DNA from 3 places in the Thauera sedimentorum genome. Region 2 is predicted to be linked to each of the others. Evidence: predicted binding sites of a transcription regulator. Region 2 holds the regulator's gene; each other region holds the start of a gene.
What was found. The regulator FNR, encoded in region 2, switches genes on or off when oxygen is low (the NO sensors DNR and NnrR bind a similar motif). The targets are predictions, from matches to a motif close to TTGANCTAGNTCAA.

Region 1 (4,276 bases), 1.3 Mb from region 2:
GCGGCGATGGCGCGCTGCGTTTCGGCCGCCCCCATGTCGGGCACCCGGCCGAGCGTCTCGCCGGTCGCCGGGTCGTTGACGGCAAAGCTCGCGCCGCCGTCGGCGTCGACCCAGGCGCCATTGACGAAGGCCTGCTGACGGAAAAGAGAGGATTCGGTGATGTTCTGCATGGTCACGTTCCGCTTGATGGTGGGCGGCGCCGGCGACGGCATCCGCCAGCGGGAGCCGATGATTCTAGCCCGCATCCCGATGCACTTCACCCCCGGCGGGGGCTTGGCGGCGGCATGCGCCCTGCTACGCCGGATGGCATATCCGGGGATTTTCCCCAGGACACCCATGGAAAGGGTCGAAGCGCCCGACGATATGTGATATAGAAGTGCCACCATGCGACATAGGAGGCGTCGTCCAGCGACGGATGCCTTGTGAAGCGGCACGCCCCCCTTCTCCCGGGCGCAGCACTGGTGGTTGCGTCGTACCCCGCACCGCTCCGCGCGGCGGACGGCACACTACCCGCCGATTCGTGGATCGCCGCCGCGCTGGTGTTAGCCGCCCTCATCCTTGCGGTGCCGCTCAGCCTGCGAATCCTGCGCGACTGGCAGATCGCCCGCGTGCAACACGCCGCGCAGGACGCCGAACGCCTGGCCACCGAGCGCGCCCTGCGCGAGAGCCAGGCCCGCTACCGCGAGGTGGTCGAGTCGGTGAACGAAGTGATCTTCCGCACCGACGCCGCCGGCCGCCTGACCTTTCTGAACGGCGCCTGGAAGAACATCAGCGGCTTTCCGGTCGCCGAGAGCCTGGGCCAGGAGCTGTGCGCCTTCCTCCATGCGGACGACGTCCCGGCCGCAAAGGAGAATCTTGCCGATGTGGCCGCGGGCAGGCGCGTCTCGTGCCAGTGCGAGCTGCGCCTGCGCACCCGCAGTGGCGAGATACGCTGGATAGAGGCCACCGGTCGCGCCGTGCGGGAAGGCGACAGCGGGCCGCCGGGCCTGGCCGGTACGCTCGATGACATCTCGGCGCGCAAGGTCGCAGAACTGACCCTGGTCAACATCAACCAGGAGCTGGAATACCGGGTACGGGTACGCACCGCCGAACTGGAGAACTCCAACCGCGAACTGGAGGCCTTCTCCTACTCCGTGTCCCACGACCTGCGCGCACCGCTGCGGGCGATCGACGGCTTTGCCCGCATCCTCGAGGAAGAGCTGGACGACAAGCTGGAGCCCTCCTCGCGCGCGCATCTCGAACGCATCCGCAAGGCCACCGACCGGATGTCGCGACTCATCGACGACCTGATCGACCTCGCCCGCCTGACTCGCCAGCCGCTGACCCGCGAAACCGTTGACCTCTCCGAGATCGCCGCACAGATCGTCGACGAATTGCGTGCCGAAGACCCCGGGCGCCGGGTGGAGGTGCAGATCACCCAGCGCATGCTGGTCAATGCCGACCGCAACCTGATGCGCATCGTGCTGGAGAACCTGCTGCGCAACGCCTGGAAGTTCTCCGCCCGCCGGCCGGTAGCGCACATCGTCTTCCGCGCTGAACGCGACCGCGACCGCAGGGTCTTCTGTATCAGCGACGACGGCGCGGGATTCGACATGGCCTTCGCCGCCAACCTGTTCCGTCCCTTCCACCGGCTGCACACCGACCAGGAGTTTTCCGGCACCGGCATCGGACTGGCCACCGTGCAGCGGATCATCGCCCGCCACGGCGGGGTGATCTGGGCGCATTCGCGGCCGGGACAGGGCGCACAGTTCTATTTCACGCTGGACAGCCCGGGAGCGGCCGGGCAATGAACGCCAACTGCTTCACGTGGCAATTGCGCAACGGGAGCGGTCGTGGATTTGACTTGTGTCACAATTCGTCATTGTGCACTGCACTATCCTTGCGGGCGCACGCGGCCACCCACCAGGCTGAACGCCGCCCGGCCCGGCCCAACACCCGTCGGCCGGCACGACAACACGAATACACCGTAGCAGGTACCGCACCATGAAAGAAAAGCACTATCTAACGCCGCTGATGGAACCGCGCTCGGTCGGCGTCATCGGCGCCAGCGAGCGCGAATCCTCGCTCGGCAACGTGCTGATCCGCAACATGCTGGACTCGGCCTTCAAGGGCCGGCTGTTCGCCATCAACCCCAAGCACGAATCCGTGCTCGGCGTGCCTTGCTACAAGTCGGTGGAAGACGTGCCCCACCGCCTCGACCTCGCGGTGATCGCCGTCCGCGCCGACAAGACGCCGGCCCTGGTGGACGCCTGTGGCCGCGCCGGCGTGAAGGCGGTGATCGTGCTCTCCGCCGGCTTCTCCGAGACCGGCCCGCGCGGCGCCAAGCTGGAACGCCAGGTGGTGGAAGCCGCCCGCCGCCACCGCATCCGCCTGCTCGGCCCCAACTGCCTGGGCATCATGCGCCCGGAACTGGGGCTCAACGCCACCTTCGCCCACGCCAGCGCCAACAAGGGCAGCATTGGCCTCATTTCGCAGTCCGGCGCGCTGTGCGCGGCCATCCTGGACTGGGCCAAGCCCAATAACGTGGGCTTCTCCGCGGTGGTGTCGCTGGGCTCCTCGTCGGACATCGACTTCGGCGAAGTGCTCGAATACATGATCTCGGACCCGCGCACCGAGAGCATCTTCCTGTACGTGGAAGGCATCCGCGACGCCCGCCGTTTCATGAGCGCGCTGCGGGGTGCAGCGCGCGTGAAGCCGGTGCTGCTGATCAAGGTCGGCCGCCACCCGGACGCCTCCAAGGCGGTGCTGCAGCACACCGGCGCGCAGGTCGGCGAAGATGCGGTGTTCGACGCCGCACTGCGCCGCGCCGGCGTGATCCGCCTGTACAACATGGGCCAGCTGTTCGCCGCTGCCAACGCGCTGTTCTCCCACTTCCGCCCGCGCGGCAACCGCCTGGCCATCATCACCAACGGCGGCGGCCCGGGCGTGATGGCTGCCGACCGCTGCACCGACCTCGGCATTCCGCTGTCCGAGTTCTCCGAAGGCACCACCGAGAAGCTCAACGCCGCCCTGCCCGCCGGCTGGTCGCACGGCAACCCGGTGGACATCCTCGGTGACGCCGACGTGGAGCGCTACCGCAAGACGGTGCAGGCCGTGCTGGAAGGCCCCAATGTGGACGGCGTGCTGGTCATGCTGACCCCGCAAGCGATGACCAAGCCCACTGAAGTCGCCCAGGCCATCATCGACCTGGAGAAGCACGCCGACAAGCCGGTGGTGACCTGCTGGATGGGCGAGAACCTGGTGATGGACGCCCGCCACATGTTCATCGAGGCCGGCATCCCCACCTTCCGCACGCCCGAGCCGGCGGTGGAGCTGTTCAGCCACATCTCGGCCTACTACCGCAACCAGAAGCTGCTGATGCAGACGCCGGCCTCGCTGTCGCATCTGAACCCGCCGTCCATCGAGAGCGCCCGCCTGGTCATCGAGACCGCGCTGGCCGAACGCCGCAAGGCGCTCAACGAGATGGAATCCAAGGCGCTGCTGGCCGCCTTCCGCATCCCCATCGCGCAGACCGTGGTGGCGCGCTCGGCCACCGAGGCCATGGTGCTGGCCGAGGAGATCGGCCTGCCGGTGGTGATGAAGATCGACTCGCCCAGCATCATCCACAAGAGCGACTCCGGCGGCGTGCGCCTGAACCTCGGCAGCCTGGCCGCGGTACGCACCGCCTACCAGGAAATCCTGGATGAAGTGCGCAAAAACAAGCCGGACGCGATGATCAACGGCGTGGCCATCGAGCCGATGATCCTCAAGCGCAACGGCCGCGAGCTGGTGGTCGGCGTCAAGCGCGACCCGGTGTTCGGCCCGGTGATCACCTTCGGCGAAGGCGGCAACCGCGTGGAGGCCAACCGCGACCTCGCGGTGACCCTGCCGCCGCTCAACAACTTCCTGGTGCGCGACCTGATCCGCTCCAGCCGCGTCGCCCCGCTGCTCGACGAGTTCCGCAACATGCCGGCGGTGGACATGGACGCGCTGGAACTGGTGATGCTGCGCGTCTCCGAGATGGTCTGCGAGCTGCCGTGGATCCAGCAGATGGAGATCAACCCGCTGATCGTCGACGAGAACGGCGCGGTCGCGGTCGATTGCCGAATCATCGTGGACAACGTCTCGCCCGCGGCGGACCAGTACGACCACATGGCGATCCACCCCTATCCGTCGCACCTGATCCGCAAGTGGACGGTGCCGGACGGCACCGAGGTCACCATCCGCCCGATCAAGCCGGAAGACGCGGAGCTGGAGATCGAGTTCGTACGCAAGCTCTCGCCCGAGACCAAGTACT
Region 2 (4,276 bases):
GGCCGGTCTGGTCGCGCTGTGGCTGTGCATCCGCTGGCGACCGGTGGCTGCCCAGCGCGTGCGCCTGCTGGGCATGCTGCACATCGGTTTCGCGTGGCTGGGCGTGGCCCTGCTGCTGTCCGCAGCGCAGGCCGCGGGCGCCCAGCTCGGCTGGTACGGCCTGGGCCTGGCGCCGCTGCACGCGCTGGGGATCGGCTTCTTCGGCTCCATCGTGCTCGGCATGGTGTCGCGGGTCACCCTGGGCCATTCGGGCCAGCCGCTGGCGGCCGACCAGCTGACCTGGTCGCTGTTCCTCGCCATGCAGGGGGTCGTGCTGCTGCGCATCCTCGCCGACCTTGCGCCCGCTGTGCTCTCTCCCTGGCTGATGCTGGCCGCGGTAGCCGGCTGGCTGGGCATCTTCGTGACCTGGGCGCTGCGCTACCTGCCCATCTACCTGCGTCCGCGGGCCGACGGACGGCCGGGATAAGACCATGTATTTCGCACTCAAACACCTGCATGTGACCTGTGTGGTGCTGAGCATTCTCGGGTTCACGCTGCGCGGCGCGTGGATGCTGTCCGGCAGTGCGCTGCTCGAACATCGTCTCACCCGGGTGCTGCCCCATGTGGTCGACAGCCTGCTGCTGCTGTCGGCCATCGCGATGGCGGTGATGATCGGGCAGTACCCTTTCGTCGCCGGCTGGGTCACGGCCAAGGTCATCGGCCTGCTCGCCTACATCGTGCTTGGCGCGGTGGCCTTGCGGCGCGGGCGCACCCTGGCGCTCAGGGCGGCTGCGTTCTTGGCGGCGCTGGCGGTCTATGCGTGGATAGTGTCCGTGGCGCTGCTCAAGAGCCCCGCCGGTTTTCTGGTCTATTTAGGAGCTCACTGACATGAGCGATTCACTGATCCCGGTCGCACCCGGATTCGAAACCCCGCTCGAGATGCTGGAAGCCTGTCACGGCCGCCTGCAGGGGCAGCTCGAGACGCTCGCCCGCCTGGCCGCCTGGCTGCCCGCTCATGGTGCGGACAAGCAGGCACAGCAGGCGGCGAGCGCGGTGATGCGCTACTTCGACCTGGCTGCGGTCAATCACCACATGGACGAGGAAGACGATCTCTTTCCGGTGCTGCTCGCACGGGTCGATGCGCCGCGTCGCGCGCAGCTGCAGGCGCTGATCGACTGGATCCTCGCCGACCATCAGCGCATGTTCGCCGCCTGGGCGCTCATGCGCGAACGTCTGGCGGCGATTGCACAGGGAGAAGCGGCAGAGCTGACCGCGGAGCAGGTCGAGGAATTCGCCAGCCGCTACCATCAGCACATCGCCCGCGAGGAAGGCGAATTGTTGCCCTACGCCCGCGAACTGCTGACTGACGAGGACGTCGCCGCCTTGAGCGAGACCATGGTCGCCCGCCGGCGTCAGGGCTGAGAATGTGCGAATAAACCTACTGCGCGGGCCGATGGCGGTGTTGCGCGGTGCTCGCTCCGCGCTTCAGCCGCCGGCCGGTTGATGGTGCAGCAGCTTTTTCAGGCCGGCGATGTCCAGGATGCGGATGTGTTTCTGCTGCACGGCCACCAGACCGTCTTCCTGGAAGCGCGAGAAGGCGCGTGACACGGTTTCGAGCTTGAGGCCCAGATAAGAGCCGATCTCCTCGCGCGTCATGCGCAGGTGGAACTCGGCCGCCGAGAAGCCGCGCGCGGTGAAGCGCTGCGACATGTTGAGCAGGAAGGCCGCCAGGCGTTCTTCCGCGCGCATCGAGCCGAGCAGCATCATCACGCCGTGGTCGCGTACGATTTCGCGGCTCATGACCTTGTGGAACTGATGCTGCAGGCCTTCGACCTCGCGCGAGAGTTCTTCCAGCTTGCCGTAGGGGATTACGCAGACCTCGCTGTCTTCCAGGGCGATCGCGTTGCAGGTGTGGAACTCGGTGCTGATGCCGTCCAGACCGAGGATCTCGCCGGTCATCTGGAAACCGGTGACCTGCTCGCGGCCGTCTTCGAGCAGCACGTCGGTCTTGAAGGAGCCGGCGCGGATCGCGTAGATCGCCTCGAAGAGGTCGCCGGCGCGGTACAGGTGCTGCTGACGCTTGATCTTGCGACGGGCGCCCACCAGTTCGTCCAGGCGGTCGATCTCGTTTTCCGACATCCCGAACGGCAGGCACAGCTCCTGCAGGTTACACTGAGAGCAGGCGGCCTTGAGGTTTGCCACAGAGATCGGCACCGTCGCCTTCATTTGCAAGATAAACAGCTCCGTCTCTCACCGGGATCAACGGAGCCTCGTTGATCCACGTCAACCACAAAACTACGGCTTTCTGCGATCTTACGGAACAGACTGCCGCCCCGTACGACCATGAGCAATCAGAAAGAACTCGTCTTCGACACCCAGTTGATCCGCCGCTTCGACATCAACGGGCCGCGCTATACGTCCTACCCGACGGCGGATCGCTTCGTCGAAGCCTTTGACGCCAAGGCCTTGCGCGACTGGCTCGCCAAGCGGGCAGTGGGCGGTCTCGGCAAACCGCTTTCATTATACTTCCACATCCCTTTCTGTAACACGATCTGTTACTACTGCGCCTGCAACAAGATCATCACCAAGGATCACGGGCGCTCGGCCAAGTACCTCAAGTACCTGGCCAAGGAGATCGAGATGCAGGCCGCCTGTCTGGGCGGCAGCCGGCAGGTTACCCAGCTGCACCTGGGGGGCGGCACGCCCACCTTCCTGTCGCACGAGGAAATGCACCAGCTGATGGACTCGGTGCGCCAGCACTTCACGCTGGTGCCCAACGGCGAGTATTCCATCGAGGTCGACCCGCGCAAGGTGGACTTCGATACCGTCGAGATGCTCTCCAACCTCGGCTTCAACCGCATGAGCGTCGGCGTGCAGGATTTCGCCCATGACGTGCAGGTCGCGGTCAACCGCGTGCAGAGCTTCGACGAGACCAAGCTGGTGGTCGACGCCGCGCGCGCCACCGGCTTCAAGTCGGTGTCCATGGACCTGATCTACGGCCTGCCCAAGCAGAACATCATCAGCTTCAACCGCACGCTGGAGCAGGTGCTGGAGATCTCTCCCGACCGCATCTCGCTCTACAGCTACGCGCACCTGCCGCAGCTGTTCAAGCCGCAGCGCCGCATCAACTCGGTGGACATGCCCACCGCCGACACCAAGCTGCAGATCCTGCAACTGGCCATCCGCCGGCTCACCGAGGCGGGCTATGTGTACATCGGCATGGACCACTTCGCCAAGCCGGACGACGAGCTCACCATCGCCCAGCGCCAGGGGCGGCTGCACCGCAACTTCCAGGGCTACTCCACCCACGCCGAGTGCGACCTGCTGGCCTTCGGGGTGTCGGCGATCAGCAAGGTGGGGCCGACCTACGCGCAGAACGTCAAGACCCTGGACGAGTACTACGACATCCTCGACCAGGACGAGTTGCCGGTGCTGCGCGGCATCGAGCTTACCGCCGACGACCTGCTGCGCCGCGCGATCATCCAGGCGCTGATGTGCCATTTCGAGGTGTCGATCGAGTCCATCCAGATCGCCCACCTGATCGACTTCAAGGAATACTTCGCCGAGGAACTCGCCGACCTGCGCGAGATGGAGAAGGCCGGCCTGCTGAAGATCGAGGACGACTGGATCAGCGTGCTGCCCCCGGGGCGGCTGCTGGTGCGCGGCATCGCCATGGTGTTCGACCGCTACCTGCGCGCCGACCGCGAGCGGGCGCGCTACTCCAAGGTGATCTGATCCCGCCCCGCGCGGCGTAGAATGCCTGCCCTGATGCATCTTCCGGCTCTTCCGAATGCCTGAAACCGGCTATATCGCCGTCTTCCTCATCGGCCTGCTCGGCGGCACCCACTGCGTGGGCATGTGCGGCGGCATCGTCGGCGCGCTCACCGTGCAGGTGCCCGGGCAGACCCGCCGGCAATGGCCGATCCACCTGGCCTACAACCTCGGGCGCATCACCACCTACACGGTGATCGGCGGCCTGCTCGGCGCGCTCGGTACCGTGGGCATGCTGTACAACGAGGTGATGCCCATCCAGCTGGGCCTGTACGTACTGGCCAACCTGATGCTGGTTGCCCTGGGCTTGTATCTCACCGGCTTTACCCAGTTGCTGGCGCCGGTCGAGCGTGCCGGCCACCACATCTGGCGGCGCGTTCAGCCTTTCACCCGGCGCTTCCTGCCCGCGCGCTCGGTGGCACAGGGCTACCCGCTCGGACTGCTGTGGGGATTCCTGCCCTGCGGACTGGTCTACAGCGTGCTGGCCACCGCGCTGGTGACCGGCTCGGCGACCCGCGGCGCGGGG
Region 3 (4,276 bases), 980 kb from region 2:
AAGCCGCCGTGCAGCACCAGGATGCCGGCGGCCAGGGGCCAGGCATCGTGGTCCAGCCAGGAGGCGAGCATCGCGCAGGCCGCGCCGGCGAGCACACAGGCCATGGACAGCTGCAGGGTACGGAAGCTGGCGTCCGGGTGCGGCCGGCGGGTGCGACGCATCAGCAGCAAGGTGGCGAGCGCGAAGCACATGGCCAGCACCGCGAGCACGTCCAGGGTCAGCGCTGGTGCGCCGGCCTTGCGTGCCAGGGTCAGCACGCTCCAGCCGGCCAGTACGGCAAGTACCAGCGGCGCCCAGATGCGGGTCAGCCAGCCGGGGTAGTTGGGCGTGATCTGGAACATCGGCACGACCACCCAGCTGGTGGCCGCCATCAGCACGCCGCCCCAGCCCAGCCAGCCCCAGCCGACATGCAGGTTGGTCAGTTGCAGCAGCGGCAGCGACAAGCCGCGGGACAGGGCGAGTACCAGCAGGATGCCGAGCACCGCGGTGACGGCAAGGCCGATGAGCGCGATGCGCAGGTCGCGGGCGGTGTTCTGTGTTGCGGCGCTGCGCCGCAGGCCGATTGCGGCGGCGCCAAGAAAGAGCAGCACGCCCAGCCCCAGCAGCACGCCGCCGGCCTGCATCAGCGCCGGCTTGCCAGCCCCCAGTCCCCAGGCGAGCGCAATCGCGCCGCTACTGACCAGGGCATGCACGCCCGCCGACAAGGGCCGGATGGCGGGCAGGCAGGCGCCGGCGACCACCGGGAGGATCTGCATCAGGGCGCCCAGCATCACCAGCAGCATGAAGCCGGCGGTGATCAGGTGGGTGAGGGCGAGGGCGCCCGGCGTCCAGCGCGAGGCGAGCGCTTCGGGCTGCAGCAGCAGGTAGACACCGGCGGCCAGCCCGAACAGCGCGGCGGTGAGGAAGAACGAGAGCGGAACGTGGAAAGGCGGGGTCGCCTCGTAGCTGAGCGAGCGCTGGCCGGCGCTCATAGCCCACCGATGCGCACTTCGACCGCGTCGTCGCGCACCTCGTATTCGTAGCGCGTGCCGTCACGGTCGAGCATGCGCAGCAGCGGCCAGGGCGTGCGGTCGAGCAGCAGGGTCAGGGTCTCGCCTTCCGGCAGGTCGGCGAGGGCTTCCATTGCCAGTTCGAAGGGCTCGGGCGGCTCCAGGCCGCGGGCGTCGATGACCTTGTCGCTCATGCTTGCACCTCAGCCTGATGGCCGGCTGCGAGCTCGCGACCGAGCGCCAGCGCCAGGTCCTCGCGCTGCGACTGCAGGCGCTGGTCGCACATCGGGTAGAGGATGTTCTCTTCCTTCATGTTGTGCTGCTGCATCAGGATCAGCAGGGTCTCGGCCTCGCCGGTGTACTCGTCGGCGTCCTGGTCGTCGATGGCCTGCTCGAGCCGGGCCAGCGCCGCACGCAGTTCGCGGTGTTCCTCGCGCATCACCATGGTCGGCCCGTGCATCATGCCGGTGGCCTGCTCGAAACGGGGAAAGAGAATGGACTCTTCCGCGCCGAAATGGGTGTTCAGGGCGCGCGAGAACAGCCCGAGGGCGGCGCGCGCCGCTTCCCACTCGCCACGGCCCACGTGGTGTTCCGCACTCGCGAAGGCTTCGTCGCACTGGCGGTGGTCGTGGGTCATGAGGTCGGTGAGCGTACTCATTGTTGTGGATCTCCTGTCGGGGTGCGCACAATTCTCCGAGTTGTCCACGCTTCGGCCTTGATACGTGTCAAACGCCTGAATTGGTTTGCCCATACGGGGTTTCGGCAGTTCGGCATTGCCCCAATGTGGTGCAGAATCCGCGCTTCGACGATAGGGAGCTTTCCATGCGGCACGAAACCGGCGGCGCGAGCTGGGGCAGGATCTTCCTGCCGTTCGCGCTCGGGTATTACCTGTCCTACCTGCTGCGCACCGTCAATGCGGTGATCTCGCCCGCACTGACCGGCGAACTCGGTTTGTCCGCCGCCAATCTGGGGCTGCTGACCAGCACCTATTTCCTGGCCTTCGGCCTGGCGCAGATTCCGGTCGGGATCGCCCTGGACCGTTTCGGCCCGCGGCGGGTGGAGGGGATGCTGCTCATCCTCACCGCGCTCGGCGCGGCGGCCTTCGCCGTGGCCGAATCGCTCGGCGGCCTGGGCCTGGCGCGCGCGCTGATCGGCCTCGGGGTGTCGGCCTGCCTGATGGGTGCCTTGAAGGGCTTTGCCATGTGGTATCCGCCGGAGCGCCAGAGTTCGATGACCGGCTTCATCATGGCGGCCGGTGCGCTGGGCGCGCTGACCGCCAGCGCGCCGGTCGAGGCGATGCTGCCCTTCGTCGGCTGGCGCGGGGTGTTCTGGATCATCGCCGGCATTGCCGCGGCGATTGCGGCGTGGATCTTCCTGTCGCTGCCGGACGAGGCCGCGCACGCCTCCCGCGACACCGTGGGGCAGGCCCTGCGTTCGGTGGGGCAGATCTACGCCTCGGCCGGTTTCCTGCGGTTCGCCGGTTCCGCGGCCTTCTTCACCGGCGGCTTCATGGCCCTGCAGAGCCTGTGGGCGGTGCCCTGGCTGATGACCGTGAATGGCCTGGACCTGGCCGGCGCGGCATCGCAACTGCTGGTGCTCAACTTCGGCATGCTCGCGGGGCAGCTCACCATCGGCCTGTTCGGCACCCGCCTGGCGCACAGCGGCGTGCGGCCGGTGAACCTGATGCAGGCAGGCTTCGCCGGCATGCTGGCGGTGGAACTCGGCATCCTCCTGCAGATCGGCCCGATTGCCGTGCTGTGGTTCCTGCTGGGCGCGCTGTCGGCGGTGAACTCGCAGGCCTACCTGGCCGCCTCGGCCTATTTCCCGCGCGAGGTGTTCGCGCGGGTGAGCACCGCGGTGAACCTGATGGCCTTCATGGGCGCCTTCGCGGTGCAGTGGGGGCTGGGCGTGACGCTGGACCTGCTGGAAGGCGCCGGGCGGGGCGGGGCCAGTGCGCTGGCGATTGCCTTCGCCGGCCTGATCGCGCTGCAGGCGGCGAGCTACCTGCCGCTGCTGCCGATCTTCGAGCGGCGGAAGAAGCCCTGAGCCGCCAGCACCGGGTCGGCGGCGGCGAGCGCCTCGTCCTCGCTGCCGGCGGCGGTTTCCACCGGTAGCGGAGCGGGCGCGGTCTGCCGGCCGCGCCATTCCACCAGCTCCAGGCGGCCGTCGAGGTGTTCGAGGATGGCGGTGCAGCTGTCGACCCAGTCGCCGCAGTTCACATAGGTCAGGCCGTCGACCTCGCGCAGCGCCGCCCAGTGGATGTGGCCGCAGATCACGCCGTCCACCCCGCGCTCGCGCGCGCCGTGGATCACCGAATCCTCGAAGTCGAAGATGAAGTTCACCGCGGTCTTGACCTTGCGCTTGGCGTAGCCGGCCAGCGACCAGTAGCCCGAGATGCCCAACCGGCGGCGCATCCACGACAGCCAGCCGTTGATGCGCACCAGTGCGTTGTAGGCCACGTCTCCGATCACCGCCACCCAGCGGTGGTAGCGGGTGACCTGGTCGTATTCGTCGCCGTGCAGCAGCAGGTAGCGGCGGCCGTCGGCGGCCTGGTGGACCCAGTCGTGCTCCAGCTGGATGTCGCCGAAGGTGATGCCGACGTATTCGCGCAGCGCCTCGTCGTGGTTGCCCGGCACGAACACCACCCGCGTGCCCTTGCGCGCGGCGCGCAGCACCTTCTGCACCACGGTGTTCTGCGTGGTGGTCCAGTGGATGCCGCGGCTCATCGCCCAGAAGTCCACGATGTCGCCGATCAGGAAGAGGTGTTCGGCCTCGTGGTGACGGAGGAAATCCAGCAGGCGGTCGGCCTGGCAGCCGCGGGTGCCGAGGTGGATGTCGGACAGGAAGATCGAGCGGACCTGGCGCGGCTCGACGGACATATCGACGGTTTTCATACGCCGGCTAGCCTAGGCCGGCGGTGTGACGGCACGATGACAGTTCATCGCGCCGTAACCGTGGCGCGGCGGGGGCGGATCAGACGAACTGTGCTGCGGCGTGACCGGACGACCAGGCCCACTGGAAGTTGTAGCCGCCCAGATGGCCGGTGACGTCCATGACCTCGCCGACGAAGTACAGGCCCGGATGACCGGTGGCCTCCATGGTGCGCGAGGACAGCGCGCGGGTGTCCACCCCGCCCAGGGTCACTTCCGCCTTGGCGTAGCCCTGGGTGCCGGACGGGGTCAGCGGCCAGGCGGTCAGCGCTTCGGCTATCGCGGCGAGTTCGGCGGGGCGGAACTGGTTGAGCGGCCGCGACCAGCCATGCAGCTCGCACCAGGCCTGGGCGAAGC

Region 1: the regulator FNR is predicted to act here: its motif matches at 1,839-1,852, upstream of IAI53_RS07535 (bifunctional acetate--CoA ligase family protein/GNAT family N-acetyltransferase).
Region 3: the regulator FNR is predicted to act here: its motif matches at 1,705-1,718, upstream of IAI53_RS05880 (hemerythrin domain-containing protein).

The regions. Positions count from the first base shown of each region.
Region 1 is NZ_JACTAH010000001.1:1,661,171-1,665,446, forward strand. It holds gene IAI53_RS07520 (NAD-dependent succinate-semialdehyde dehydrogenase) at 1-170, opposite strand, end outside; gene IAI53_RS07525 (hypothetical protein) at 160-369, shown strand; gene IAI53_RS07530 (sensor histidine kinase) at 540-1,790, shown strand; gene IAI53_RS07535 (bifunctional acetate--CoA ligase family protein/GNAT family N-acetyltransferase) at 1,984-4,276, shown strand, end outside.
Region 2 is NZ_JACTAH010000001.1:329,713-333,988, forward strand. It holds gene IAI53_RS01450 (NnrS family protein) at 1-466, shown strand, start outside; gene IAI53_RS01455 (SirB2 family protein) at 471-866, shown strand; gene IAI53_RS01460 (hemerythrin domain-containing protein) at 868-1,401, shown strand; gene fnr (fumarate/nitrate reduction transcriptional regulator Fnr) at 1,465-2,205, opposite strand; gene hemN (oxygen-independent coproporphyrinogen III oxidase) at 2,323-3,714, shown strand; gene IAI53_RS01475 (sulfite exporter TauE/SafE family protein) at 3,770-4,276, shown strand, end outside.
Region 3 is NZ_JACTAH010000001.1:1,306,075-1,310,350, forward strand. It holds gene IAI53_RS05870 (hypothetical protein) at 1-971, opposite strand, end outside; gene IAI53_RS05875 (DUF2249 domain-containing protein) at 968-1,183, opposite strand; gene IAI53_RS05880 (hemerythrin domain-containing protein) at 1,180-1,647, opposite strand; gene IAI53_RS05885 (MFS transporter) at 1,812-3,035, shown strand; gene IAI53_RS05890 (UDP-2,3-diacylglucosamine diphosphatase) at 2,990-3,883, opposite strand; gene IAI53_RS05895 (BaiN/RdsA family NAD(P)/FAD-dependent oxidoreductase) at 3,963-4,276, opposite strand, start outside.